DNA from 4 places in the Saccharopolyspora griseoalba genome. Region 3 is predicted to be linked to each of the others. Evidence: riboswitches for the same ligand, from Rfam matches in the RefSeq annotation. Region 3 holds a riboswitch; each other region holds the start of a gene.
The links. Region 3 has a riboswitch for cobalamin ahead of ACFQRI_RS11975 (ABC transporter substrate-binding protein). Riboswitches for the same ligand answer to the same signal wherever they lie in the genome.

Region 1: linked by a shared signal. The riboswitch ahead of metE (5-methyltetrahydropteroyltriglutamate--homocysteine S-methyltransferase) and the one ahead of ACFQRI_RS11975 (ABC transporter substrate-binding protein) in region 3 are both predicted to bind cobalamin.
Region 2: linked by a shared signal. The riboswitch ahead of cobN (cobaltochelatase subunit CobN) and the one ahead of ACFQRI_RS11975 (ABC transporter substrate-binding protein) in region 3 are both predicted to bind cobalamin.
Region 4: linked by a shared signal. The riboswitch ahead of ACFQRI_RS15540 (ribonucleoside-diphosphate reductase subunit alpha) and the one ahead of ACFQRI_RS11975 (ABC transporter substrate-binding protein) in region 3 are both predicted to bind cobalamin.

The regions. Positions count from the first base shown of each region.
Region 1 covers NZ_JBHTCJ010000007.1:180,716-187,706, reverse strand. The annotation lists gene ACFQRI_RS15535 (ribonucleotide-diphosphate reductase subunit beta) at 1-689, shown strand, start outside; gene metE (5-methyltetrahydropteroyltriglutamate--homocysteine S-methyltransferase) at 757-3,048, opposite strand; cobalamin riboswitch at 3,168-3,385, opposite strand; gene ACFQRI_RS15525 (VOC family protein) at 3,432-4,202, opposite strand; gene ACFQRI_RS15520 (DapH/DapD/GlmU-related protein) at 4,268-5,071, opposite strand; gene ACFQRI_RS15515 (helix-turn-helix domain-containing protein) at 5,327-6,340, opposite strand; gene ACFQRI_RS15510 (hypothetical protein) at 6,791-6,961, shown strand.
Region 2 covers NZ_JBHTCJ010000002.1:180,368-187,358, reverse strand. The annotation lists gene ACFQRI_RS04990 (sugar kinase) at 1-760, shown strand, start outside; gene ACFQRI_RS04985 (D-isomer specific 2-hydroxyacid dehydrogenase family protein) at 802-1,725, shown strand; cobalamin riboswitch at 1,861-2,064, shown strand; gene cobN (cobaltochelatase subunit CobN) at 2,095-5,769, shown strand; gene ACFQRI_RS04975 (S1 family peptidase) at 5,991-6,803, shown strand; gene ACFQRI_RS04970 (LysR family transcriptional regulator) at 6,804-6,991, opposite strand, start outside.
Region 3 covers NZ_JBHTCJ010000005.1:173,327-180,317, forward strand. The annotation lists gene ACFQRI_RS11960 (hypothetical protein) at 1-595, shown strand, start outside; gene ACFQRI_RS11965 (ABC transporter ATP-binding protein) at 643-1,446, opposite strand; gene ACFQRI_RS11970 (FecCD family ABC transporter permease) at 1,443-2,459, opposite strand; gene ACFQRI_RS11975 (ABC transporter substrate-binding protein) at 2,456-3,472, opposite strand; cobalamin riboswitch at 3,530-3,717, opposite strand; gene ACFQRI_RS11980 (alpha/beta fold hydrolase) at 3,811-4,434, shown strand; gene ACFQRI_RS11985 (alpha/beta fold hydrolase) at 4,513-4,776, shown strand; gene ACFQRI_RS11990 (hypothetical protein) at 4,825-5,031, opposite strand; gene ACFQRI_RS11995 (SAM-dependent methyltransferase) at 5,813-6,676, shown strand; gene ACFQRI_RS12000 (ADP-ribosylglycohydrolase family protein) at 6,730-6,991, opposite strand, start outside.
Region 4 covers NZ_JBHTCJ010000007.1:188,841-195,831, forward strand. The annotation lists gene ACFQRI_RS15540 (ribonucleoside-diphosphate reductase subunit alpha) at 1-1,659, opposite strand, end outside; cobalamin riboswitch at 1,788-2,002, opposite strand; gene ACFQRI_RS15545 (TetR/AcrR family transcriptional regulator) at 2,086-2,763, opposite strand; gene ACFQRI_RS15550 (hypothetical protein) at 2,976-3,299, shown strand; gene ACFQRI_RS15555 (hypothetical protein) at 3,461-4,063, shown strand; gene ACFQRI_RS15560 (ArsR/SmtB family transcription factor) at 4,172-4,960, shown strand; gene ACFQRI_RS15565 (bifunctional 3-phenylpropionate/cinnamic acid dioxygenase ferredoxin subunit) at 4,964-5,281, opposite strand; gene ACFQRI_RS15570 (NADH-quinone oxidoreductase subunit NuoE family protein) at 5,972-6,430, shown strand; gene ACFQRI_RS15575 (formate dehydrogenase beta subunit) at 6,427-6,991, shown strand, end outside.

The DNA of each region.
Region 1 (6,991 bases), on a different contig from region 3:
AAGCCGTGCACACGCACACCTTCCAGTACATCTGCGAGAGCCTGGGGCTCGACGAGGGCGAGCTGTTCAACGCCTACCGGGAGGTCCCGTCGATCGCGGACAAGGACGCGTGGGCGCTGCGCTACACCCAGAACCTGGAGAACCCCGAGTTCGCCACCGGGACCCCGGAGGCCGACCAGGCGTTCCTGCGCGATCTCATCGCCTTCTACGTGATCTTCGAGGGCATGTGGTTCTACACCGGCTTCGCGCAGATCCTCTCGCTGGGCAGGCGCAACAAGATGGTCGGCATCGCCGAGCAGTACCAGTACATCCTGCGCGACGAGTCGATCCACCTGAACTTCGGCATCGACTGCATCAACCAGATCAAGCTGGAGAACCCGCACCTGTGGAGCGAGGAGTTCCAGCAGGAGGCCCGCACCATGCTTCGCGAGGCCTGCGAGCTGGAGGCGGCCTACGGCAGGGACACCCTGCCGCGCGGGATGCTCGGGCTCAGCGCCGAGTCGTGCGAGCAGTACATGCGGTTCATCACCAACCGCCGCTGCGCCCAGCTCGGCCTGGAGCCGGTGTTCGAGCCGACCGACAACCCGTTCCCGTGGATGTCGGAGGCGATGGATCTGAAGAAGGAGAAGAACTTCTTCGAAACCCGCGTCACCGAGTACCAGTCCGGCGCCGCTCTCACCTGGGACTGATCCCGCGACCGGGGTGCGGGCGCGCGGCCCGCACCCCGGTCGGGCGCTCCCGCGGGGAGCGGCGGCGTCAGTCGGAGCCGTGGGCCGCGGCCTCCCGGAGCCGGTGGGCCGCCGCCACCAGGTTGGCCAGGGCGGCCTCGGTCTCCGGGTAGTCGCGGGTCTTGAGACCGCAGTCCGGGTTCACCCACAAGCGCTCGGCCGGCACCGCTGCCAGCGCCGCCCGCAGCAGGTCGGCGACCTCGTCGGCGCCTGGCACGCGCGGCGAGTGGATGTCGTAGACGCCCGGCCCGACACCCCGCGCGTAGCCGACCGCGTTGAGGTCGTCGAGCACCTCCATCCGCGACCGGGCGGCCTCGATGCTGGTGACGTCCGCGTCGAGGGCCACGATCGCGTCGATGACGTCGCCGAACTCGGAGTAGCACAGGTGCGTGTGGATCTGCGTGCCGTCGGAGACGCCCGAGGTCGCCAGCCGGAAGGACGCCACCGCCCACTCCAGGTAGGCGGGCCGGTCGGCCGCGCGCAGCGGCAGCAGCTCGCGCAGCGCCGGCTCGTCGACCTGCACCGCGCGGATGCCCGACGCCTCCAGATCGCGCACTTCGTCGCGGATGGCCAGCGCCACCTGCCGGGCGGTCTCGTCGACCGGCTGATCATCGCGGACGAACGACCAGGACAGCATCGTCACCGGCCCGGTGAGCATGCCCTTGAGCGGCTTGTCGGTCAGCCGCTGGGCGTACCTGGCCCACTCGACGGTCATCGGCTCCGGCCGGTGCACGTCGCCGTGCAGCACCGGCGGCCGCACGCAGCGCGAACCGTAGGACTGCACCCAGCCGTGGTCGGTCGTGGCGAACCCGGCCAGCTGCTCGGCGAAGAACTGGACCATGTCGCTGCGCTCGGGTTCGCCGTGCACCAGCACGTCCAGCCCGAGCTTCTCCTGCAGGCGCACCACGCGCTCGATCTCCTCGCGCATCCGCTGCCGGTACTCGTCCGGCTCGATGCGCCCGGCGCGCAGCGCGGCGCGCGCCTTGCGCACGTCGGTGGTCTGCGGGAATGACCCGATCGTGGTGGTCGGCAGCGGCGGCAGCCGCAACGACCGCTGCTGGGCGGCGGACCGCTGCCGGTAGTCGCCGCGCCGCGCGTGCTCCGGGCGCAACGACGCCACCCGCGCCCGCACCCGCTGGTCCCGGCTCGCACCCGTCCGCGAGGCCACCGCCGACCGCGCGCGATCGAGCTCGGCGCGCACGCCCTCCCGGCCCTCGCGCAGCGCGCGGCCGAGCAGCACGACCTCGCCGACCTTCTGCCGCGCGAACGCCAACCACTCCCGCACCTGGGGATCCAGGTCGGTTTCCGCGTCGACGTCGTAGGGCACGTGCAGCAGCGAGCACGAGGTGCCCACGGCGACCTCCCCGGCCATGCCGAGCAGGGTGGCCGCGGTGGTCAGCGCGCGGTCCAGATCGGTGCGCCACACGTTGCGACCGTCGACCAGCCCCGCGACGAGGGTCTTGTCCCGCATCCCGCGCAACCCGGGCAACCGGTCCAGCGCACCCGGGCCGGCGACGAGGTCCACGGCGATCGCCTCGACCGGCGAGTCGGCCAGCACCGGCAGCGCCTCACCCAGCTCGCCGAAGTAACCCGCGACCAGCAGCTCCGGCCGGTCAGCGCGATCGCCGAGCCGGCGGTAGGCGTTGCGCAGCACCTCCAGCTCCTCGGCCGTGCGGTCGACGGCCAGAGCTGGCTCGTCCAGCTGGACCCATTCGGCCCCGGCCTCGCGCAGCTCGGCGAGCAGCCGCGCGTAGGCGTCGAGCAGCTCGGGCAGCTTGTCCAGCGGCCGGAAGGACTCCGGCGCGCCCTCGGCCGACTTGGCGAGCAGCAGGAAGGTCAACGGCCCGACGAGCACCGGCCGGGTCTCAACTCCGAGCTTGCGGGCTTCCCGGAAGTCGTCGACCGGCGTGCGGTCGGCGAGCTCGAACCGGGTGTCCGGGCCGATCTCGGGAACCAGGTAGTGGTAGTTGGTGTCGAACCACTTCGTCATCTCCAGCGGCGGCGCGCTGGCCGTGCCGCGGGCCATGGCGAAGTAGGTGTCCAGCGCGCTCAGGCCCAGCTCGGCGTGCCGGGGCGGCACGGCGCCGAAGGTGAAGGCCGCGTCGAGCACCTGGTCGTAGAACGAGAAGGTGTTCCCCGGGATCGAGTCGAGCCCGGCCGCGGCGAGATCGCGCCAGGTGCCCGCGCGCAGCCGGCGCGCCACCGACCGCAGCTCGCTCTCGTCGCAGCGACCCGCCCAGTAGTTCTCCAGCGCCCGCTTGAGCTCCCGGTTCGGGCCGATCCGGGGAAATCCGAGCACGGTGGATCCGATGAATGTCAACGCTCTCTCCTCGCGAGCTAGACGTCCACCGAGGCTTCGCGAGGGCGCGGACCAGCGACGACCACGGCCGCTGGAACGTCCGCCAGGTCCTCCCGCGAGACCTCGGACCACGCGCACCGGCGGTGCGCGTACCGGTGGCAGGTCTTCGGACTCGCGGGCGCGCCCGGCCGGAGCCGGGATTCCTACCGGCCGTCGCTTCCCGGACCTGCGTCCAGTGCTGATGACGGCTTTCGTTCCCACTCACCGCTGCGGGGCAGTCCTGGACTCGCACCAGGTTCCCTCTTGCCTCACCGCCCGCAGCGCGTGCGAGCGGTGAACCACCGGCAACGTCAGGCTAACCCGGGAGGACTCGGCCGAACAGCCCCGAGCACCGGCGATCTCGATCACGTGATGTGCGGGTTGGACCCGATGCTGAACGGAGTGCCGAACGGGTCGCGCGCGTTGGCCAGCCGCCCGTACTCCATGTCGAAGGCGTCGTCCGCGCTCCCACCGGCCTCGCGGATGCGGGCGACCGCGGCATCGGCGTCGGTGACGGCGAACAGCACGCCCCACTCCGACTTCTCCGCCGACGGGTCGCCGAGGATTCCACCGATCTCGTGACCGTCCGGGCGCCGCAGGAAGGTGAAGTCGGCACCCTCGAGCTGCGAATCACCGTCCAGGGTGAAGCCGAAGACCTCGGAGTAGAAGTCCCGAGCCGGGCCCGGCTGCGGGGTGACCAGGTCGTTGCGCAGCAGGCTGTTGGGCTCGTTGACGATCTGCGAGCCGATGTGCTGGCCCGCCTGCCAGAGCGAGAAGTGCCCGCCGGTGGGGTCGCGGAGCACGGCCATCTTCCCGTGCTCCATCACCTGCATGGGTTCCTGCAGCAGCTCGGCCCCGGCGGCCTTGGCCCGGTTCGCGGTGGCCTCGCAGTCGTCCACCGCGAAGTAGAGGTTCCACCAGTAGGCGACCGGATCGGCGTCGACGTTCTGCATCAGCGCGGCGACCGGCTTGTCGCGCAGCAAGCACATCGTGTAGTGGCCGGTGTCGGCGTCGCCCCTGGTGAACTCCCAGCCGAACACCGCGCCGTAGAAGCCGGTCGCCCGGTCCAGGTCCGGAATCCCCAGGTCGATCCAGGTCGGCGTGCCCTCGGGTTGTGCCTCGTTCAGCTCCGGCATGACGTTCCCCCTTCGTCGCTTCCAGCAGCGACGGTAGACACACCCACCGACGAGCGCGCGGGGGATCAGTCCTCGAGGCGACTGCGCTCGCGCGCCCTCGCGGCGGCGGCCGAGGTCTTGGGCAGCTCGATGACCCCGGTGTCCGCGGTGTGCTCCGGCCTGCTCGAGCCCGCCTCGGCGGCGGGTTCGGGCTCCACCGGCTGCGGCTCGGGTTCCGGCGCGGCTTCGGCGGGCGCGGGCCGCTGGACCGGCTCGGCGGGCTGGGCGAAGAACGCGGACCCGGCCAGCGCACCGGTCCAGGTGTCGGGCTCGCGGATCTCGTTGACGCCGGTGACGATCATGCCGGGTGCGACGTCCTTGGTGACGGTGGCCCCGGCGCAGACGTAGCTGCCGCGGCCGATGGTGACCCCGCCGACGACCTTCGCGCCCCAACCGACGAACACGCGGTCCTCAAGCACCGGGGCGGCGTCCTGCTCCAGCGGCGCGCCCGGGTCGAGCCTGCGGTGCACCAGGTCGCCGTAGACCTGGCAGCCATCGCCGATCCGGCTGCGCGCGGCGATGGTGGCGGCGCTGATGGCGCAGCCGTCGCCGATCACGGCGTTGGCGCCGACCGAAGCGCGGTGGGTGAGCACCACGCGGTCGCCGACGCTGGCGCCGTCCTCGATCCAGCAGTAGGCGTCCAGCGTGCAGTCGGCGCCCAGCTGCGACTCCTCGCCGATCAGGCTGAAGTGCGCGATCTCGCAGCGCTCGCCGACCGCGGCGGGCCGGTCGAGCCGGTCCCACGAGCGACCCGGCCGGAACGGTTCGCCGACCCGGGCCGTGGAGGCGACCCACGCCGACTCGGCGATGTGCACGCGCTCTGTCCGCAAAGCTGCTCCCTCGTCACGACCCGGCGACCGATCGCGCCAAGTCTAGGAAGCCGCTCGGCGAAGTCGATCAACGCCCCCGAGCTCGTCAGCACCGCCCCGACCATGAGCCGGTCGGAAGAGCGTTCCCCCGGTGATGCGGGCATCCGAGGCGCCTCCTCGGCGCTGCTCGGGCATGCGACGCGCCGATGTCCCAGACATCAGGAGGTGCCCGGGTTCCGCCGCTGGCACGCCGAGCGGAGCGTTTCCGCGCAGCTCCTAGGTCGCCGGGTGCCACTCGTGCAGGCGGGTCGCGGGGTTCTGCAGATCCGGCGTCCCGGTGGCGTGGTTGATCACCGGCACCCGCATCAACAGCCCGAAGTTCGCCGCCTCGCCGAACCGCCCGGTCACGTACTCGTGGTTGCGCGCGCGGATCTTCGGATCGGTCAGCGACCGCACGGCGCCGAACCCGCCGCGGGTGAACACCCCGCTGCAGATGGTCAAGGTGCGCCGGATGTTGTTCGGGTTCGGGATCCGGACGAGCATCCCGACGTCCTCGATCAGCAGCCCGTGGCGGAACACCGGCTTGAGCCGCCGCGGCGGCTCCCCGGCGAGTTCGAAGACCTCCCCGTCCGGCACCGAGTCGTCACCGACCTGGCGCACCGGCCACTCCGCGGTCAACGCCCCCACCCACGGGTTGATCAGACCGCTGCCCAGGAACACCAGATGCGCGCGCAGGTCGTCGTCCGCCAGCTTGCGGGCCAGCTGGATGCCCACGTCCGAGCCCGGGTTCAGCGCGCGCACGTGGCCGAACAGCTCCACGGCGGCGTCCAGGTCCGAGTGCGCGGTCAGGCCGACGTAGTTGAGCTGCTCCACCGAGGCCGCGGGCGACATCGACTCGGCCGACAGCTCCCCCGTCACGATGCGCACCGGTCCCTCGTCGCGGAACCGCCAGAAGTCCAGCGCCCCCGAACCCGCTGGCACCGGGTCCTTCCCGGCCGCGCGCAGCCGCTCCAGCTCGCGCTTGAGCCGGTTGCGCTCGGAGCGCTGCTCGGCCGACAGCGAATCGAGCTCGGGCAGCCGGGCGTCGGCGTCCGCGGCGAAGTAGGTGGCGTAGTCGGCGAGCCTGCGCATCGTCGGGATCTTCACCCCGCCCTCCCAGGAGGAGATGCTCGAAACCGCCACCCCGAGCGCCCTTCCGAGCTCGCTCTGGGTCAACCGCCGCTCCTCGCGCAGCTCGCGCAGCCGCGAACCGAGCTCCGCGGTCCCGCCGAGCGCTTCCGGTCGCGCCATCTCGCCGCTCCTTCAACCGCACCGGTCGAATTTCACCGAATTTCACCCTACCAGTGAAGACCAGCGCGCTCGGGTGATTTTCCACCGCGCCGCAACGCTTCTCGGCCGAGCGGCGTTGACCTTCCCAAAACGCAGTCGTAATCTGGTCGCTCCGCATTTTTCGCGGACCGGGCGAAAGCTTCAACGGTGAAGTGAAATTTCGCCGCGTGCCGAGGAATTTCGCCATCTCGGTTCACGCCCTCGCGAGGCCGGCAGACCGTCGGCCGACGTGCGAGCGCCCCCGGTCCTCGTCTGGCCACGACCCGGGGGCGCTGCGCAATCCCGAACCCCCGCAATCCGGGGATCAATTCCGAAAAAGGGAGACTCGCCTTGGTAAGCATACCTTCGGCGGTGCTGCTCGCAAGCGACCCACAGGTCGCCGCCGCACCCCTCTCCGCTGTTCTGCAAGGAATGCTGCTCGGCGTCCTGGTCGCGCTGTTCGCGGCCGCTGCGGTGCTGAGCCGCGCGGTCGCCGGGCTGGTGCAGTTCGCCAGGTCCGTGCTCGGTCCCCCGCTGACCGTGTTCACCGCGCTGATCGTGCTGGCCGCCGTGCTCCTGCTCGGCAACGCGGTCGGCACCTGACCTGCCCGCCCAGGCGGACCTGGCCACCAG
Region 2 (6,991 bases), on a different contig from region 3:
CATGGCCTCGACCATCGGAGCCGCCGGGGTGGACACCGGCCTGGTCGACGTCTACCCGCACGCGCCCACCGCCGTGTACTTCAAGGACCCGAGGCCGGAGGGCACGCGGGTGCACTACTACCGGGCCGGGTCGGCGGCGTCCACGATGGACGAGGACTTCCTGCCCGCGAGCGAGCTCGACGCGACGCGCCTGCTGCACATCAGCGGCATCACCCCCGCGCTGTCGGCGAGCTGCGACCGGTTGATCCGCCACCTGCTGACCCGCGAGCGCGCGGCGCGGATCTCCTTCGACGTCAACCACCGCCCCGCGCTGTGGAGCGCGCGGGAGGCCGCCCCGGTGCTGCGCGAGCTCGCCGGGATGGCCGACGTGGTCTTCGTCGGCCTCGACGAGGCCGCCGCGCTGTGGGGCGTGCGGACCGCCGACGAGGTGCGGGAACTGCTCGACCAGCCGGACGTGGTGGTGGTCAAGGACGGAGCCGATGCCGCCTACGCGCTCGGCGAGCGGCGGGTCGTCGTGCCCGCGCCGGAGGTCGACGTGGTCGAGCCGGTCGGTGCCGGGGACGCCTTCGCCGCCGGGTTCCTCTCCGGCGTGCTGCGCGGGGAGGACGACGTGCGGTGCCTGCGGCTGGGCCACGTGCTTGCCGCGCAGAGCCTGCGCAGCACCGAGGACCACAGCGCCCCGCCGGACGCCGAATCGCTGCAGCGCTGGCTGAGCTGCGACGACGCGCAGTGGAAGGCGCTGCGGTTCGGCGAGCGGTGAGCTGCCGGCCGCGCTGATCAGCTGTCCCGGAGGAAAGCGAGATGGAGAAGTCGTTGAAGGTCCACGTGGGTCCCGTCGCCCCGCCCGAGCTCGAATCCGCCGTGCTGGCCGGGGGCGCTGAGCTCGCCGCGGCCGAGGAGGCCTCCGCGCTGGTGTGGTTCGGCGCCGAGCCCGGCCGGTTCCCCGAGCTCGACCACTCCGGGCTGGACTGGGTGCAGCTGCCCTCGGCGGGCGTCGAGTCCTGGCTGGCGGCCGGGGTGCTGCGCGAGGGCGTGCGGTTCACCTCCGCCGCGGGCACCTACGCGCAGACCGTCGCCGAGCACGCCCTCGGGCTGATGCTGGCCGGTGCGCGGCAGATCCCCGCGATGGCGCGCGCCGATTCCTGGCAGCGGCCGGAGGGGATGCGCAGCTTGTCCGGGTCCACCGTCGGCATCATCGGCGCGGGCGGCATCGGCCGGGCGCTGATCGAGATGCTGCGCCCGTTCGGGGCGACGGTGCTGGCGGTCAACCGCTCCGGCAAGCCGGTCGACGGCGCCGAGCGCACCTGGCCCGCCGAGGACGCCGAGGGAGTGCGGCGCGTGCTGACCGGCTCGGACTTCGTGGTCGTGGCCGCGCCCGCGACCTCGCAGACCGACGAGCTCATCGACGCCGGGGCGCTGGCGGCGATGAAGCCCGACGCCTGGTTGATCAACATCGCGCGCGGGTCGCTGGTCGACACCGACGCGCTGGTCGCGGCCCTGGACGCCGGCGAGATCGGTGGCGCGGCCCTGGACGTCACCGACCCGGAACCGCTGCCGGACGGGCACCGCCTGTTCTCCCACCCGCGCGCGCTGATCTCGCCGCACACGGCCAACCCGCAGTCGCTGCTGATGCCCGCGCTCGCGCGCCGGGTGCAGGAGAACGTCCGCCGCTGGGTCGCGGGCGAGCCCCTGCTGGCCCCGGTCGACCTCGCCGCCGGCTACTGAGCGGGCCGTCCGCGGTCGGGCGGGAACCGCCCGGCGAGACGTCCGCTCCGCCGCCGGGGCGAGCTCCGGTCGAACCGCCGATCCCGCCGACCGGTGTCGTGTGGGGTTCGTCCCCTTATCCGCGTGCGGGTGGTCGGAGATCGCAGGACGGATAGGATCACCCCGAAAGCCAATCGGCGGTGACGTGGAGGAACCCGGTGCGAGTCCGGGGCGGTCGCGCCACTGTGACCGGGGAGCGGACCCCATCCGGCCACCGCCCGGCCCCGAGCGGGCGGGCGGGAAGGCGGGGAAGCCGCGAGGATCCGGGAGCCAGGAGACTCCTCGCCGCCATGACCCCGCCGGGGCGCGCACCCCGAGAGAGGATCCTGCGTGAGCGAGCCTGCCCGCGAAACCCGAGTTCTGCTGCTGTCCACCGCGGACACCGACCTGCTGGCGGCCCGCGCCGCCGAGGCCGACTACCGGGTGGCCAACCCGTCCCGGGTCGCGGCCGAGGACGTGCCCGAGCTGGTGCGCGACGTCGACGTGGTGGTGGTCCGGCTGCTGGGCGGTCGCCGCGCCTGGGAGGAGGGCCTGGACGCGGTGCTGGCCGCGGGCCTGCCCACCATCGCCCTGGGCGGTGAGGCCACCCCGGACGCCGAGCTGATGGCGCTGTCCACGGTGCCCGCGGGCGTGGCCACCGAGACGCTGACCTACCTGGTCGAGGGCGGCCCGGCCAACCTCACCCAGCTGGCCAACTTCCTGTCCGACACGGTGCTGCTCACCGGTGCCGGCTTCGAGCCCCCGGAGTCCACCCCGGAGTTCGGCAGGCACGGCGAGCGCGCGCACGACCGGGCCAAGCCGACCGTGGGCGTGATCTTCTACCGGGCGCACGCGCTGGCGGGCAACACCGCTTTCGTCGACACGCTCGCCGACCAGATCGAGGCGGCCGGGGCCAACGCCGTCCCGGTGTTCTGCGGCTCGCTGCGCAGCCTGTCGGACGCCGACGGCCTGCGCGAGCTGCTGGCGGGCTGCGACTCGCTGGTGGCCACCGTGCTCGCCGCCGGGGGCGCCGTGGCCGCCGACGCCAGCGCCGGTGGTGACGAGGACTCCTGGGACGCCGGTGCGCTCGCCGAGCTGGACGTCCCGGTGCTGCAGGGCCTGTGCCTGACCACCAGCCGCGCGGTCTGGGCCGAGAGCGACACGGTCTCTCCGATGGACGCCGCGATGCAGGTCGCGGTGCCGGAGTTCGACGGCAGGTTGATCAGCGTGCCGTTCTCCTTCAAGGAGGAGGGCGCCGACGGCATCCCGGTCTACGTCGCCGATCCCGAGCGCGCCGCCCGCGTCGCGGGCACCGCGGTCTCGCTGGCCCGGTTGCGCCACGTCGACAACCAGCAGAAGCGCCTCGGCGTGGTGCTCTCGTCGTACCCGACCAAGCACTCCCGGGTGGGCAACGCGGTCGGCCTGGACACCCCGGCCTCGGCGGTGGTGCTGCTGCGCGCGCTGGAGGAGGCCGGCTACGACCTCGGCGGCCTGGACGTCTCCGGGCTGGACGGCGACACCCTGATCCACCGGCTGATCGCCGCCGGCGGGCACGACGTGGAGTGGCTGACCGAGGACCAGATGGCCGAGGCGGCCATCCGCGTGCCCGCCACCCGGTACCGCGAGTGGTTCGACGCGCTGCCCGCCGAGCTGCGCGAGTCGATGACCGAGCACTGGGGCGCGCCGCCCGGGGGCCTGTACGTCGACGACGAGGGCTCGATCTACGTCGCCGCGCTGCGCTTCGGCAACGTCGTGCTGCTCATCCAGCCGCCGCGCGGGTTCGGCGAGAACCCGATCGCGATCTACCACGACCCGGACCTGCCGCCGTCGCACCAGTACATGGCCGCCTACCGGTGGCTGGGCGAGGAGTTCGGCGCGCACGCGGTCATCCACCTGGGCAAGCACGGCACGCTGGAGTGGTTGCCGGGCAAGGGCCTGGGCCTGGCGGCCGACTGCGCCCCGGACGCCGTGCTGGGCGACCTGCCGCTGATCTACCCGTTCATCGTCAACGACCCGGGCGAGGGCACCCAGGCCAAGCGGCGCGGCCACTCGGTCGTGGTGGACCACATGATCCCGCCGATGGCCCGCGCCGACTCCTACGGCGAGATCGCCAAGCTGGAGCAGCTGCTCGACGAGTACGCGCTGGTCTCGGACATGGACCCGGAGAAGAAGCCGGCGCTGCGCAACCAGATCTGGGAGCTGGTCACCTCCGCCGAGCTGCACCACGACCTGCACCAGGAGGACCAACCCGACGAGGAGTCCTTCGACGACTTCGTGATGCACATCGACGGCTACCTCTGCGAGATCAAGGACGTGCAGATCCGCGACGGGCTGCACATCCTCGGCCGCGCGCCGCGCGAGGACGAGCTGGTCAACGACGTGTTGGCGATCCTGCGGGCGCGCCAGGTCTTCGGCGGCACCGTCGGCGCCCTGCCGGGCCTGCGCTCGGCGCTGTCCGAGCACTTCGGGCTCGACGAGCAGGCGCTGCTGGCCGACCCGGGTGCGCGCGCCGAGGTCCCGGCCGCGCTGACCGATCTGGTCGAGGGCCCGTCGGCGTCGGCCTCCGACGCGGTGGACCTGCTGGAGGAGCTGGCCCGCGAGCTCGTCGAGGCGCTGGCCGAGGCCGGTTGGTCGGCCGACCGGGCGGAGGCGGTGGCCGCGGACGTCCTGGGCTCCGGAGTGGACCCGGTGGTGCGGGTGCTGCGCTTCGCCTGCGAGGAGGTCGTGCCGCGGCTGGCGCGCACCACCGACGAGGTCACCCACGTCGTGCACGCGCTCGACGGCGGTTTCATCCCGGCCGGGCCGTCCGGCTCACCGACCCGCGGGCTGATCTCGGTGCTGCCGACCGGCCGCAACTTCTACTCGGTGGACCCCAAGGCGATCCCCTCGCGCAACGCCTTCGAGGTGGGCGCCTCGCTGGCCGACTCGCTGATCAGCAGGCACGTCGCCGACACCGGCGAGTACCCGAGCTCGGTCGGCCTGACGGTGTGGGGCACCTCGGCGATGCGGACCCAGGGCGACGACCTCGGCGAGATCCTCTGGCTGCTGGGCTGCCGCCCGACCTGGGACGAGGCCTCGCGCCGGGTCACCGGTTTCGAGGTCGTGCCGGTCGCCGAGCTGGGCCGTCCGCGCATCGACGTGGTGGTGCGCATCTCGGGGTTCTTCCGGGACGCCTTCCCGCACGTGGTCGCGCTCGTCGACGACGCGGTGCGGGCGGTGGCCAAGCTCGACGAGCCCGACGAGGACAACCACGTCGCCGCGCACTACCGCGCCGACCTGGGCGAGCACGGCGACGGACGGCGAGCCTCCACCCGCATCTTCGGCTCCAAGCCCGGTGCCTACGGCGCGGGTCTGCTGCCGCTGATCGACGCGCGCAACTGGCGCACCGACGACGACCTCGCCGAGGTCTACGCGACCTGGGGCGGGTTCGCCTACGGGCGGGGGCTCGACGGGCGCGAGGCGCGCGGGGACATGGAGACGGCGTTCAAGCGCATCCAGGTGGCGGCCAAGAACGTCGACACCCGCGAGCACGACATCGCCGACTCCGACGACTACTTCCAGTACCACGGCGGGATGGTCGCCATGGTGCGCTCGCTGTCCGGGAACAACCCGGCGGCCTACGTCGGCGACTCGGCGGTGCCGCACGCGGTCAAGACGCGCAGCCTCGGCGAGGAGACCAAGCGGGTGTTCCGCGCCCGGGTGGTCAACCCGAAGTGGATCTCGGCGATGCAGCGGCACGGCTACAAGGGCGCCTTCGAGCTGGCGGCCACTGTGGACTACCTTTTCGGCTTCGACGCCACCGCCGGGGTGGTGGACGACTGGATGTACACCAAGCTCGCCGAGTCCTACGTCTTCGACGACCAGGTCCAGCAGTTCCTGCGCAACTCCAACCCGTGGGCGCTGCGCGGGATGACCGAGCGGCTGCTGGAGGCCGCTGATCGCGGGCTGTGGGCCGAGCCGGACGACCAGGTGCTCGACGACCTCCGCTCGGTCTACCTGGAGCTGGAGGGCGAGCTCGAGGACTGATGCCGCGGCGGGGTCGGTCGGGTGGCCGGCCCCGCCGTCCACAGTGGTCCATGCGGGTCGATCGTTCGGGTGGTAAGCCGCCGAAATCTCCACCCGATCGTGTTGCACTGCGCGAAGTGGTGTATCTGGCGGCGGGTTTCGCTCCTCTTATTCAAGGACACTTTGAACGAGCTAGGGCGGTCGTCGGACGACGAGCGCCGGGTCGGGGGAGGAGTTTGAGCATGGCGCACACGAGGGGTCGGATCCGCGCGGCGGCGGGGGTGCTCGCGGCGGCCGCGTTGACCACGGCGATGTTCGCGACCGGGGCCAACGCCGCCGAGCGGGACGTGGCGGGTTCCGCCGCACCGCCGATCGTCGGAGGCGAGCCGGCGCAGATCGAGCAGAGCCCGTGGGTGGTGTTCCTGACCGATCCGATGGGCAACCAGTTCTGCGGCGGCACGATCGGCGCCGCGAACAAGATCGTCACCGCGGCGCACTGCGTGGAAGGCACGAACCCGATGGAGCTGCGGGTCGTGGCCGGTCGCGAGGACAAGACGACCAGCGAGGGCACCGTGGCCGCGGCGACCGACGTGTGGGTGCACCCGGACTACCAGTCGGCCACCAGCGGTGCCGACGTCGCGGTGGTGACCCTCGACCGCGAGCTGCCACAGCCACCGCTGCCGCTGGCCACCACCGCCGACACCGCGGCCTACCAGCCAGGACGCGAGGCCGAGGTGTTCGGCTGGGGCGCGACCTCGGAGGGCGGCGAGTCCTCGGACGTGCTGCAGCGCGCGGTGGTGCCGGTGACCTCGGACGCGGACTGCTCGTCCGCCTACGGCGAGTACGACCCCGCGGCGATGGTCTGCGCCGGTTACCCCGAGGGCGGCGTGGACAGCTGCCAGGGCGACTCCGGCGGGCCGCTGGTGGCCGACGGCAAGCTGATCGGGATCGTCTCCACCGGAAACGGCTGCGCGCGCCCGGGTTACCCGGGCATCTACACCCGGGTGTCCAGCTACGAGTCGGAGGTGCGGGCTCAGCTGGCCGCGCAGCGCTGATCAGGTGGGGGTCAGCCGCAGGCCGGGGCCGAGTTCGCGGGCGATCCCCGTGGCCACGTCCCGGAAGGCGCGCACCGCGGGTTCGCGGTCACCGGCGCGGCTGACCAGCACGCTGTGCTCCCACGGTGCGTCCACCACCGGGACGCACCGGGTGCCGGGCCACGGGTAGAAGCGCTGGAACGACTCCA
Region 3 (6,991 bases):
CGACGTCGAGGTGCGCTGGGACGCCGAGGGCGAGGAGTTCGTCGAGCACCTGCTGCCGCAGGAAGCCGCCAAGCACCCGCCGACCCGGTTGCGCGCGGACACCCTGATCAGCCGCCGGGAGAACTGGTGGTGGGTCCCGCGAGCCCTGGTCACGCTCACCGCCGTCCGGCAGGTGCGCGTCCTGCCCGCGCGCACGCACGCCGAGGACGCCCTGCTGGTGCGCCCTGCCGGCGAGGACGATCCGCACGTCGGCGTGGTCACCGCGAAGCGCTGGCCCGACCCCGGGCAGGGCTCCGAGATCGAGCTGTGGCCCCGCGACGGAGCCGCGCTCGACGGCCGGGGCGAGCCGGCGCACGTGCTGGGCCACCGGCACAGCCCGGACTTCGAGCGCTGGGAGCGCTGGTACCGCAGCGGCGCCGTTCACGGCGAGGTCCTGCACGTGCTGGCCGGCGACAGCGGGCCGCGGCCGGGAGACGAGGAACCGGGCACCGCCGAGCCCCTCACCCTCCTCAACCGCTACGCGCACCACCGCCGCGTGGCCAAGGACTGCAAGGCCGGGATCGCAACCCTGGAATCCCGCCTCGCGAACCGCTGACCACTCGCGGTTTGGCCTGGAACCGCACGCCCCGAGCGCGTGCGGTTTCAGGCCAAACTGCTGTCGGACCTCGACCGGGTTCGGGTGGGTATGAAGCGGATGTGCGGGTGGCCCTCCGGGGTGCGGGTGATCTCGGTGCGGACGGCGTAGGCCTGCTCGATGAGCGGTTCGGTGAGGACTTCGGCCGGGGTTCCGGAGGCCAGGACCTCGCCGCGCTGCAGCAGCACGACCCGGTCGCAGAACATCGCGGCGTGATTGAGGTCGTGGAGGGCCACCACGGTGGTGACCGGCAGCTCGACCAGCAGCGACATCAGATCGAGCTGGTGCTGGACGTCCAGGTGGTTGGTGGGCTCGTCCAGGAGGAGCTCCCGGGGTTGCTGGGCCAGCGCCCTGGCGATCTGGACGCGCTGGCGCTCCCCGCCGGAGAGGGTCTGCCATCGCTGGTCGGCCTTGTCGGTCAGCCCGGTGCGCCGCATGGCCGCGCGGACAGCTTCCGCGTCCGCGGCGGTGGGGGCCTGCCAGGAGCGGCGGTGCGGGATCCGGCCGAGGCGCACCACGTCCCGCACGGTGAGCGGCACCTGCGTGTCGGAGTGCTGCTCGACCACCGCGATCCGGCGGGCCAGCGCGCGCCGCTCGAACTCGGCCAGGGCGCGCCCGTCCAGCGTGATCACGCCGGAGCTGGGCCGCAGCAGCCCGGCCAGCAGGCGCAGCAGCGTCGACTTGCCCGAGCCGTTGGGTCCGAGCAGGCCGACCGTCTCGCCCTCGCGCGGGCTGATGGTGACCCCGTCGACCACCGGCCGCCCGCCGAGGTCGCGCGACACCCGCTGCGCGGAGAGGCCTTCCTCGCTCATCGGGGCTCCCTGGCGCGGTAGAGGATCAGCACGAACGCGGGAACGCCGAGCAGCGCGGTGACCACCCCGACCGGGACCTCCTGCGGGGCGAGCACCGTGCGGCTCAGCGTGTCGACCCACACCAGGAAAACCGCCCCGGCCAGCGCGGTCAGCGGGAGCAGCCGGGCGTGGCCGGGTCCGACGAGAGCTCGGGTGGCGTGCGGGAGGACCAGGCCGACGAAGCCGATCGCGCCGGCCGAGCTCACCAGCACGGCGGTGAGCAGCGCGGTGATGCACAGCAGCACCAGGCGGGTGCGGGTGACCGGCACGCCGAGGGCCGCGGCGGCGTCCTCGCCGAAGGCGAAGGCGTCCAGCGCGCGGGCGTGCCCCCCGCACACCAGCAGCACCACCACCAGCGTCGCCGCGCACAGCAGCGCCTCCGGCCAGCCCGCGTTGCTCAGCGAGCCCAGCAGCCAGAACAGCACCGCGCGGGTGGTGTTGGCGTCGGCCGAGATGAGCACGATGAACGAGGTCAGCGCCGAGAAGAGCTGCATCGCCGCCACGCCGGAGAGCACCACGCGGTCGGTGGTGCCGCCGAGCACGTGGCTGAGCCACAGCACGCACCCGAACGACACCAGCGCTCCGACGAACGCGCCCGCCGACAGCGAGATCACGCCGCCGCCCACGCCGAGCACCACGACCACCACCGCACCGGTCGAAGCGCCCGAGGACACCCCCAGCACGAACGGATCGGCCAGCGGGTTGCGCAGCAGCGACTGCATGATCGCCCCGCACACCGCCAGCCCCGCGCCGCACACCGCCGCCAGCAGGGTGCGCGGCAGGCGCAGGTTCCACACGATGCCCTCGCGGATCAGCGAGAGGTCCGAGGCGCCGAGCCCGATGCGGTCGGCGACCACCGCCCAGACGTCGCCGAATCGGATGTGCGCGGGGCCGATGGTGATCGCCGCGGAGATCGAGGCGAGCAGCAGCGCGCTGCCGGCGACCACCAGCAGGGGTAGCGCGGGGCGGCTCACCCCGCCATCCCGAACTCGCGCAGCTTGGCGGCCACCTTCTCCACGCCGGCGACCGTGCGGATGGTGGGGTTCATCGCCTGCCCGCTCAGCAGCACGTAGCGCTTCTCGCGGACCGCGGTCATGTTGCGGGTGACCGGGTGCGACTCCAGGAACCCGATCTTGGCCCGGGCGGACTCGGCGGTCTCCCGGTCGCGGGTCAGGTCGCCGAGCACGAGCACGTCCGGATCGCGTTCGGCCAGCACCTCCCAGTTGATCTGCGGCCACTCGGCGCGGGTGTCGGCGAAGGCGTTGCGGGCGCCGACCTCGGCGGTGATGATGCCGGGCGCGCCGCAGCACCCGGCCAGGTAGGGCGATTCGGAGTTGGCGAACCAGTAGGCGATCGAGGCGTCCGAGGCGCGCAGGTCGCCGGTGGCGCGGTCCATCCGGCCCCGCAGCTCGGCGACCAACCGCTCGCCGCGGTCCTCGACGCCGAACATCCGCGCGAGATCGCGCACCTCGGTGAAGATCGACCGCATGGTCAGCGGGGCGTCGCGGCGCCCGTCGCCCGGTCCGCTGTTGTCCTTCGAGCAGTCCGACGGCGACAGGTAGGTCGGCACGCCCAGCTCGGCGAACTGCTCCCGCGTGGCGACGCCACCGGTGCCCAGGGTGGCCTCGAAGGAGGCGGTGACCAGCTCGGGTTCGGCGGCGAGCACCGACTCGTAGGAGGGCGTGTTGTCGGCCAACCGGGGAACCCCCTCGTTGGCCGCCGCGAGGTCGGCGGGCAGCGGGTCGGTCCAGGTCGCGGTGCCGGCGATGCGGTCGGCGAGGCCGAGCGCCAGCAAGATCTCGGTGCTGCCCTGGTCGAGCGAGACCACTCGACGCGGCGGGGCCTGGACCTCGGTGCGCTGCCCGCAGTTGTCCACCGCGCGCGGGAACCCGGGGGCGGACCGCTGCTCCTGCGGGGCGGCGCCGGTCCCGCACCCGGCCAGCAGGACCAGGACGGCGATGCTGTGCAGTGCTGCTGCGAAGCGCAATTGCGTTCCTTTTGCGTCAGGGCTCTGTTCCGCGAAGCCCAGTTGCCAAGACAAACCCGGTCGCACCGGGTGCCAGCAGGTCTTCGGACTCGGGTTCAACCGGGCGGAACGCCTTCCCAGGGCTTCGAGCCCCAGTGGCTTCGAGTTCCGCCGTCACCCACACCGCTGCGCGTCAGTTCCGGATTCGCACCGGATTCCCTGCTCGCGAAATGAGCGAGCTCGTGACTGGCAATTCGAACGTATCACACGATCGAGTGAGAACTCCGAGCTCGAACGGACACCGGCCGCGACCTCCCCGACCGCGCTATCGTCGGCGGCGTCGGCTTGCCGGGGCGAGGATGGCGGACGGTGGAAGCGGCGGGCGTCGCCGCCGGGTGCTGGGGATCACGATCATCGCGGGGGTCGCCGCGCTCGTCGCGGCGTTCGCGCTCCGCGCGCCCGCGCCGGTCGGGCACTGGAAGAGCGCCGCCGGGCACGCGGAGTTCGAAGCGGCCTACGCCGCGGCCATGCGCGAGCTGCCGGCCGCCTCCGAGGTGCGCGACGTGCGCACGGCCTTCGGCTTCGTGCGCGTCTACCGCTCCGCGGGCGCCGGCGGCGAACCGCTGGTGCTGCTGCCCGACCGCGCTTCGGCATCACCGGTGTGGGCCGACAACCTGCCCTCGCTGCTGCGCGTCGGCGACGTCTACGCCGTCGACCTGCTCGGCGAACTCGGCCGCAGCGTGCAGGAGGTCCCGATCACCGACGACGCCGACCAGGCCGCTTGGCTCGACCAGGTGCTGGAGGAGCTCCCGCAGGAGCGGTTCCACGTGATCGGGTTGTCGATCGGCGGGTGGACGGCGGCCAACCTGGCGATCCACCGGCCGCAGCGCGTCGCCACGCCGACCTTGATCGATCCGGTGCACACCTTCGACTCGATCCCGGCCTGGACCGCGTTCCGCGCGATCCCCGCCTCGGTGCCGTGACAGCCGAAGTCCTGGCGGGACTCCTTCAACTCCTACACCGCGGGTGGCGCACCGGTCCGGGACGTCCCGGTCGCGGACATGATCGAGGCCGGGATGCGCAACTACTCGATGGAGCTCCCCCAGCCCACCCGGATCGCCCCGGAAGCGCTGCGCGGGCTGCGGATGCCGGTGCTGGCCCTGATCGCGGGACGCTCGGTCGTGCACGATCCGGAAACCGCCCTGCGCACCGCGAGATCTGCTCTGGTCAACGGCGCGGTCGTCGAGCACCCGGAGGCCTCGCACGCGATCAACGGCGAGCACCCGCGCGAGATCGCCGAGGACATCGGCCGGTTCGCGCGATGAGAAGAGGGCCGGCGCACCCGTCGTGCACCGGCCCTCTCGCGGAATTGCTCAGCCGATCAGCCTGAAGATGTCGAAGGCGCCGGAGAGCTGGCCGATGACGGCGATGGTGGCCGCGAGCGCCCCGAGCGACGCCACCGTCAGCACTGCCATGACGACCAGATACACCAGCGCCCTGATCGGCTTCGGCAGCTTGGCCACCGAATCGAAGTCGGGCAGCGAGAAGTGTGGTTCCTTGCCGATCCCTGGTGCGGACATCCTGACTCCCCCGTCCTTGTCAGTTCTCCCGTGCGGTCATCCGCCTGGGAGACGGAGCGCAACCCCAGCCCGTTGCGCCATTTCGCATCACGAATTCGTCTCGGCCGGAAATCGAGCGGGCCGCCCCACGCGGTCAGCCCTCACGAGTCCCGTCAGCCACTTGGCCCGGTTCCAATCATCCGCACCGGAGCCCTCGACCGCGAGCCGATCTACGGGCTTGATCGCGCTTCGAACCTGGATCGTTATCCGGCCGGCCGTCCGCCCTCGCGCGGACTGGCGATGCTGGTAGATCACGGTGCGACGCCGTTGGAACACCGAACGACCACACCAAGATTCTCACACCCACCTGCTTCGATCTTCGCCAGGGTCACCTGCGCGCGACACCGCCGATCGGGCCTCGATCATCCGCTTCACCCGACCGGGAGAGCCGCCCCCTCGAATGGAAATTCGACATTCTGGCAGGAGCGGCGCGAACGGGACCGAGAAAAATCCGCGCGACCCCGGAAGAATTGGAACGCGGCGATGCGGGAACGACTGGAGCGATCATTCACGGCGACCGCCCGGGAGAAATGATCACGAAGCCGCCGCGGAACGATCGCGCCCGCGTCGCGCACCGCGCGAGCGGATCAACCGCGCCAACTACGCTCCGCAGACAGCGATTCAGCCCGATCGGCTGGTGACCACACCCCGACCCGGTGGCAAACTACGGCGCTACAGTTCGCGTGACGTGATCACCACGATCCGTCACCTCGCCGACCGACCGATGGAAGGGGCAGACCTCGTGAGCCAGCCGAGGCCGGAAGTGTTCTCGCCGGAAGGCGCGGACCTCGAGCACCCGAACGTCGCCCGGGTCTACGACTACTACCTCGGGGGCAGCGCGAACTATGCCATCGACCGGCTCTTCGCCGAGAAGGCGCTCGAACGCTACCCGTTCGTCCGCCCCGCCGCGATGGCCAACCGGCTCTTCCTGCACCGGGTGGTGCGGTACCTGGCCAAGCGGGGCATTCGCCAGTTCGTCGACATCGGCTCCGGCGTGCCCACGATGGGCAGCACCCACCAGGTCGCGGACGAGATCGTCCCGGACGCCCGCTGCGTCTACATCGACAACGAATCGGTCGCGGTCGCCCACTCGCGGATCCTGCTGGAGCGCGAGGAGGTCACCGACAAGCACGCGGTGGTGCAGGCCGACCTGCGCGAGCCCGATCTGCTGTGGTCCGAGGTCGGGCGAACGGGCGTGATCGACCTGGACCAGCCGGTCGCGCTGCTGCTGATCGCGGTCCTGCACGTCACCCAACCCGGCCCGGACGGCCAGGACATCGGCCCGCAGGCGGTCGCCCGCTACCGCGACCTTCTCCCCTCCGGCTCGTACCTGGTGATCACCCACGGGACCGACGACGACGTGCCGGAGCACCGGAAGCGCGAGATGGCCGAGTTCGGCAAGATGTACGACCAGTCGGCCACGCCGGTGCTGTGGCGACCGCACGCGGAGATCGAGGAGTTCTTCGGCGACCTGCCGCTGGTCGAGCCGGGCGCGACCTGGACCCCGCTGTGGCACCCGGAGGAGAGCGGCGCGAACGCCCCGGAGATCGAGTTCGACACCCCCAACGAATCAGTCGTCTGGGCAGGCGTCGCGCACAAGCCCTGACCAGCTCGGCCGGGAACCGCACCCCTGCGCTGCGATCCCCGGCCGAACTGCGATCACCACCCCGGGTAGCGCTCCTGCCAGATCTCGGGGAAGTCCTGCTGGTAGACGTTGCGGTGGGCGAAGGTCCAGAACGCCTCGTCCGCGAGTTCCTGGACGAGGTCACCGACGTCCAGGGCCTCGACCCACTCCGGCGGCAGACCCGCGACGCCCGCTCGTGCGCCGACCACCGCCCCGGCGAGCGCGCCGGTCATGGCGCTTCGACCGGAGTGGTTGACCGCGACTCGCAGCGCCGTGCGGGGATCGGTTTCCCGGCGG
Region 4 (6,991 bases), on a different contig from region 3:
GATCTCCTCGGTGCTCCGGTCGGCGAACTCCACCGCCTCGGCCGAGGACATCGCCAGGCCCTGCCGCAGCAGCGCGTCGGAGTGACCCATCAGCCCGAGGCCCACCGGGCGGTGCCGCAGGTTGGAGTTCCGGGCTTCGTCGACGGTGTAGAAGTTGATGTCGATGACGTTGTCGAGCATGCGCACGGCCGTCCGCGTGGTTGCGGCCAGGTGCTCGCGGTCCAGCCCGTCGGCCGTGACGTGCCGGGCGAGGTTGATCGACCCCAGGTTGCAGACCGCGACCTCGTCGGCGCTGGTGTTCAGCGTGATCTCGGTGCACAGGTTCGACGAGTGCACCACCCCGGCGTGCTGCTGCGGGGAGCGCAGGTTGCACGGGTCCTTGAAGGTGATCCAGGGGTGCCCGGTCTCGAAGAGCATGGTCAGCATCCGCCGCCACAGCTCGACGGCCCGAACCCGCTTGTGCACCCGGAGCTCGCCGCGTTCGGCCGCGGCCTCGCAGGCCCGGTAGCGCTCGGCGAAGGCCCGGCCGTAGAGGTCGTGCAGGTCGGGCACCTCGTCCGGGGAGAACAGCGTCCACTGCTCGTCGGCCTCGACGCGGCGCAGGAATTCGTCGGGAACCCAGTTGGCGGTGTTCATGTCGTGCGTGCGCCGCCGGTCGTCACCGGTGTTCTTGCGCAGGTCGAGGAACTCCTCGACGTCGATGTGCCAGGTCTCCAGGTACGCGCACACCGCGCCCTTGCGCTTGCCGCCCTGGTTGACCGCCACCGCCGTGTCGTTGGCGATCTTCAGGAACGGGACCACGCCCTGCGATTCGCCGTTGGTCCCCCGGATGTGCGCACCGATCCCGCGCACCGGTGTCCAGTCGTTGCCCAGCCCGCCGGAGTACTTGGCCAGCAGCGCGTTGGTGCGGTACGAGCTGAAGATGGCCTCCAGGTCGTCCTCGACGGTGGTCAGGAAGCACGAGGAGAGCTGCGGCCGCGTGGTGCCCGCGTTGAACAGCGTCGGGGTCGAGCACATGAAGTCGAACGACGACAGCAGCTGGTAGAACTCGATCGCCCGCGCCTCCCGGTCGTCCTCGCGCAGCGACAGTCCCATGGCGACCCGCAGGAAGAACGCCTGCGGCAGCTCGTAGCGCGCGCCGTCGTGCTTGAGCAGGTAGCGGTCGTGGAGCGTCTGCAGCCCCAGGAAGTCGAACGCCAGGTCGCGGTCGGGCTCGATGGCCGCGCCGAGCCTTTCCAGGTCGAACGTCGCCAGCTCGGGATCCAGCGCGCCCAGCTCGACGCCGCGGTGGACGTAGTCGGCGAAGTAGTCGCGGTAGCGGGCGCGCATCTGCTGCTGATCGGCCTCCTGCGGTGCGCCGGCCAGGAAGCTCAGCGCCTCCCCGCGCAGCGCGTCCAGCAGCAGCCGCGCGGTCACCCTCGAGTAGTTCGGCTCCTGCTCCACCAGGGTGCGCGCGGCGAGCGTGAGCGCCTCGGCCAGCTCGGCGCTGCTGATGCCGTCGTAGACGGTGCGGCGGACCTCGGCCAGCACGGGTTCGGGATGGGCGTCGTCCAGGCCGCGGCAGGCCTGCTCGACCACCGCGGACACGCGATCCCAGTCCAGCGGGACGGGTTCGGCGCCGGGATCTCGGACGGCCAGCGGTGTTGCGGTTTCGGTCACCGGGACTCTCTCCTCGCGAGCTCGGAAGTGCTGCCCGGAACCGGCGGCGAGCACGCGAGGACGACGGCCCCGCAGGCCGCCGCTCGTCCGCGTGGACCCTCCCGCGAGGTCCCGGACCGCGCGCACCCCTCGTGCGCGCACCGGTGGCAGGTCTTCGGACTCACGGGCGGCCGGCCGGGGAGGCCGGACCTACTGGCCGTCGCTTCCCGGGCGCCGAGCGCCCAGTGCCGTTGACGGCGGTCGTTCCCGTACACCGCTGCGGGGCAGTCCCGGATTCGCACCGGGTTCCCTGTTGCCACACCGGGCCCGTTCGGCCCGGTGAACCACCAGCGTCGATCACTCTACATGTGGGGTTTCGATCTGTTGAGAACCCCTATATGGGCGTGTCTCGTTCGCTTCGCGGCCTGTTCGCGCGAGCGGGAGGGGTCAGGTGTCCGCGGCGAGAGCGGCGGCGCGCTCCTCGGCGGCGCGCTCGTGGCCGACGAAGGGCGCCAGGACGCAGTAGAGCAGGTCCGGGAGCAGCTCGGGGAGTCGAGCCGCCTCGCCGCGCCGCACCCGGTTGTAGAGCACCTCGAGCACCGCGCCGATGACGGTCTCGGCCGTGAAGTTCGGTCCTGGCGCGGTGTTCGGCAGGTCCTCGGTCTGCTCGGTGATCAGCTCGGTCAGCCTGCCGATGATCTCGGAGCGGCGCTCCAGCGCAGCGGGTCCCGCGGCGAAGACCTCGACGATCCCCAGCGCCGCGGCGTGCGGGTCGGCGGCGAGCTCGCGCAGGGCGCCGGCCAGCGCCTCGCGCGCGCTGGCCACGAAGTCCGGCTGCGAGGCGTAGGCCTTCTGCGCGGCGGCGACCACCCGTTCGGCCAGGTCGTCGTAGGTGGCCAGGAAGGCCGCTTCCTTGTTGGCGAAGTGCTGGTAGAAGGTCTTGCGCGAAACGCCGGCGCGACCGAGGAAGTCCTCCACCGTCGACTTGGCGTACCCGGACTCGCCGACGGAGGCGGTCACCGCGGCGAGGATGCGCGCGCGCTGGTCGCTGGCCACCTCGTCGGCCGGGATGCCGTGCCTGCCCGGGGGCAGCTTCCGCCGCTCGCGGGAAGCCCTGGCGCTCACCTGCCTGCTACCTCGCTCGTCCTCGAAGGGGCAAGTCCTTTTGCCAAGGCTACCGGCCCGCTACGGTTCCTGAGGTGCGCATTCCGGAAAGCGAGCCCGATCCCGTCGTTTCGCATTCGCCGGACTCCCTGGAGGCCGCGATCGAGGACTGGCACCGGTCCTGCCGGCAGGCGTGCGCGCGGGATCGCGCGTGCGCGGACAGGTTCGCGAGCGTGGTCGATTCGCTCATCACCTGGTTGGCCGAGAACCCTGACGCCGCGCGGGTCTACTTCGGCGATGCCGCCGCGGGCGGGCGGCCCGAGCTGACGCCGCGGATCCTGGCCGCGAAGCAACGGATGACCAGCGGAATCGTCGACCTCATCGCCGGCTGCGGGCGCTCGGAGCACCGCACCAGGGTCGAATTCGTGGTCGGCGCGGTCCGGCAGATCACTCGCGAGGAGCTACGCAGGGAACCGGTCGACCACGCTCGTCTGGCCCACAAGCTCACCCGCCTGGCCCCGTTGCTGGTCGAACCTGCTTGCGCAGCGCACCGATGAGCTCCTGAGCTGGCCGTTGCGGTATAGAAACACGCGTGTTTCTATATGTTTTCCCGGGTGACGCCCCGAAATCGCCGATGAGTCATCCGAAATCCCCTGCGGTGCGGGAAATCTCGAATCGGGGGCGGCGGTGGGGTGCGCTTCGACGACAGGAGGTCAGCATGAACAGCGGTCGATACAGGGTTCTGGGCGCGGCGATGATCGCGGCGATGTCCCTCGCCGGCGCGTCGGTCGCGCAGGCGGCGTCGGTCCAGGCCGTGCAGTGGAACCCGCAGAACACCGTCGAGCCGATCGCGCTCGCGAGCGGCTCGGAGCTGGTGATGCGGTCGAACACCGGTACCGAGGTCAGATGCAGCACCGTCGGGGGCAACGTCCTGGCTCCCACCGGCGGCGACCCGGCCGTCGCGGGCACCGTGGACTCCGCCGGCAACGCCGCGCCGCCCACCTTCACCAACTGCACCAACACGCTGATGCCCTCGGCGAGCACCACCGTGACCGCCTCCGGTCAGTGGCTCGCCACGGCGACCAGCACCACCAGCGTGGACATCAGCCAGGCCAGCGCGACCGTGAACATCGGCGGGGTCTGCGAGATCACCGTTCGCAACGCGTCGGTCCCCGGCAACGGCTGGGACAACGGGACCCACCAGCTGACGGCGAACTCCGGCGAATCCTTCCCGATCAGCGAGAGCGGGGTCTGCGACGGCGGGACGAGCGCCACGCTCAGCGGCACGCTCCAGCTGCCCAGCGAGGTGACCATCTCCTGATGGGCGATGGCCCGGCTGCTGCGCCCGGGCTCCGCCGCGCTTGACGTGCAACCGTTCGGCTGCCTATTCTTCATGCAGTCGAACGGTTGCACGTTGGAGTTGCGGGACGTGGACGAGGTCTTCAAGGCGCTCGCGGATGCGAACAGGCGGCGGTTGCTGGACAGCTTGAACGCCCGGAACGGCCAGACCCTGCGCGAGCTCTGCCAGGGCCTGGAGATGACCAGGCAGTCGGTCAGCAAGCACCTCTCCGTGCTGGAGGCCGCGAACCTGGTGACCACGCGGTGGCGCGGGAGGGAGAAGCTGCACCACCTCAACGCCGTGCCGATCAACGCCATCGCCGACCGCTGGATGAGCAACTACGACCGCGCGCGGGCGGGCGCGCTGGCCGACCTCAAGACCGCGTTGGAGCAGAGAGCGATGAGCGACGAGTTCGTCTACACGACCTACATCAGGACCACGCCGGACGAGCTGTGGCAGGCGTTGACCGACCCGGCCTTCACCCAGCGCTACTGGGGCGTGACCTTCGAGACCGACTGGGAGGTCGGTTCGCGGATGAGCTGGGCGCAGTTCGGCGTGACCATGACCGACCCCGAGCAGGTGGTGCTGGAATCCGATCAGCCCCGCAGGCTCTCCTACACCTGGCACACCTTCACCGAGGAGTTCGGCGAGGCCGCGGGCTTCCCCGCCGAGGCGCTGGCCGGCTTCGCGGCCGAACGCCGCTCCAAGGTCACCTTCGAGATCGAGCCGCTCGGCGAGCTGGTCAAGCTCACCGTCGTGCACGACGACTTCCCGCCGGGCAGCGCCGTTCGCGAGGCCGTCAGCGAGGGCTGGCCCGCGCTGCTCGCCAGCCTGAAGACCCTGCTGGAAACCGGTGAAGCGCTGCCGGATCCGGCGTGACGGTCAGCGGCCGCCGACGTGGACGATGACGTCCTCGCCGTCGAGCTCGACGGGGTGGGTGCGGACCGGCTCGGTGGCCGGGCCGCACAGCGGATCGCCGGTTCGGGGATCGAAGCGGGACATGTGCAGCGGGCACTCGATGGCGGTGCCGTCGAAGTGGCCCTCGCTGAGCACGGCGAAGGCGTGCGAGCACACGTCGTCCATCGCGCAGAGCTCGCCCTCGACGTTGAACACCACCAGCGGTGGCAGGCCGTCGATCGGGATCGCGGTGCCCGGCGGGATCTCCTGCAGCGCGCAAGCTCGGACCCGGCGGGTGGTCATCGGGCTCCCTCCGGCGCCGGGGACCCAGCGGCCCGGGGAGCGCGGGCGGCCGGGCCGCTGAGCCGGCGGCGCCGCGGTCCTCCGCGCCGGGGAACGGTCGGCGCGGAGGACCCGCGACGCCATCAGGCGGTCGCGGCGGAGGTCGGACACCGCCCGCGACCGCTGAGGCCGACCACGTGGTGGGAGCCGCTCAATCGCCCCGGTAGAAGTAGCCGGTGGCCTCGGCGCAAACCTCGATCACGGTGTATTCGGGCGTTTCCCAACTCATAGTGTCCTCCTGCTCCGACGTTCGGTCGAGTGGATCGGCGGTGCTCGCGGCGCGGGAATTCGCCCGGCCGCGCTTCCTCCGGGAATCGGATTCCCGGGAAATCGCCACATCGCAGCTTGGGCACCGCGGCAATTCCCCGGCAAGCTCGTCGGGACGAACGAGCGCCCAACCGCCACGAGCGGTGCGCGCGCTCCAACCGGCGGGGAATCTGCCGGATGGCTGAAACGCCTCGTCCGGCGATCGCGCGTCCGGTTTCGGCCCCACCGCGCGTGCTGCCTGGTGCGCAGGCACTATGGGGGCCCGACGGTACGGTGGGCGGCCTTCGATCCGAGCTGCTTATCGCTGCATAAACAGTCCTGCATTGAGGTTTCGCTCCGCTGGCGCGACCGTAGAGCCAATCTACGACGGAGTGGAGAACGCGGATGACGAATGCGGAACGCGTGCGCGGCGTGGTCCAAGCGCATCGCGGAGAACGAGGCGCGCTGCTGCCGATCCTGCACCAATTGCAGGAGGAGTTCGGCTGGATCGATCCACAAATCGTCCCGGTGCTCGCCGAGGAGCTCAACATCTCGCGTGCCGACGTGCACGGCGTCATCAGCTTCTACACCGATTTCCGCTCCGAGCCCGCGGGCACCACCGCGGTGCGGTTGTGCCGCGCCGAGGCCTGCCAGTCGGTGGGGGCCGAGCAGCTGGTGGCCGACGCCGAGCAGGTCTTCGGCGTCAAGTGCGGGCAGACGACCCCGGACCGCTCGCTGACGCTCGACCAGGTGTTCTGCCTGGGCAACTGCGCGCTCGGGCCGTCCGCGCAGGTCAACGGCAAGGTGTACGGCCGGGTGGACCGCAGCCGGCTCGTCGAGATCCTCGCGGAGCGGCGCGCATGATCACCGTCTACGTACCCCAGGACTCCTCGGCGGTCTCCGTCGGGGCCGACGAGGTGGCCGCCGCGCTCGAGGACGCGGCCGGCGAGCGGATCCGGTTGGTGCGCAACGGGACCCGCGGCATGCTGTGGCTCGAACCGCTGGTCGAGGTCGAGACCGAGCGGGGCCGGGTCGGCTACGGGCCGGTGACCCCCGGCGCGGTTCCCGGACTGGTGGGCGCCGGGATGCTCGACGGCGCCGAGCACGAACTGCGCGCGGGCGTGGTCGAAGAACTGCCGTGGATGCGCGACCAGCACCGGTTGTGCTTCGCCCGCGTCGGCGTCACCGACCCGGTTTCGACCGCGGACTACGAGCGCCACGGAGGGCTGGTCGGACTGCGCAGGGCGCTGGGGATGGACCCGGCCGCGGTGGTCGAGGAGGTCACCTCCTCGGGTCTGCGCGGGCGCGGCGGGGCCGGGTTCCCCGCGGGTATCAAGTGGAACACCGTGCTCAAGGCCGAGGGGCCGACGAAGTTCGTGTGCTGCAACGCCGACGAGGGCGACTCGGGCACCTTCGCCGACCGGA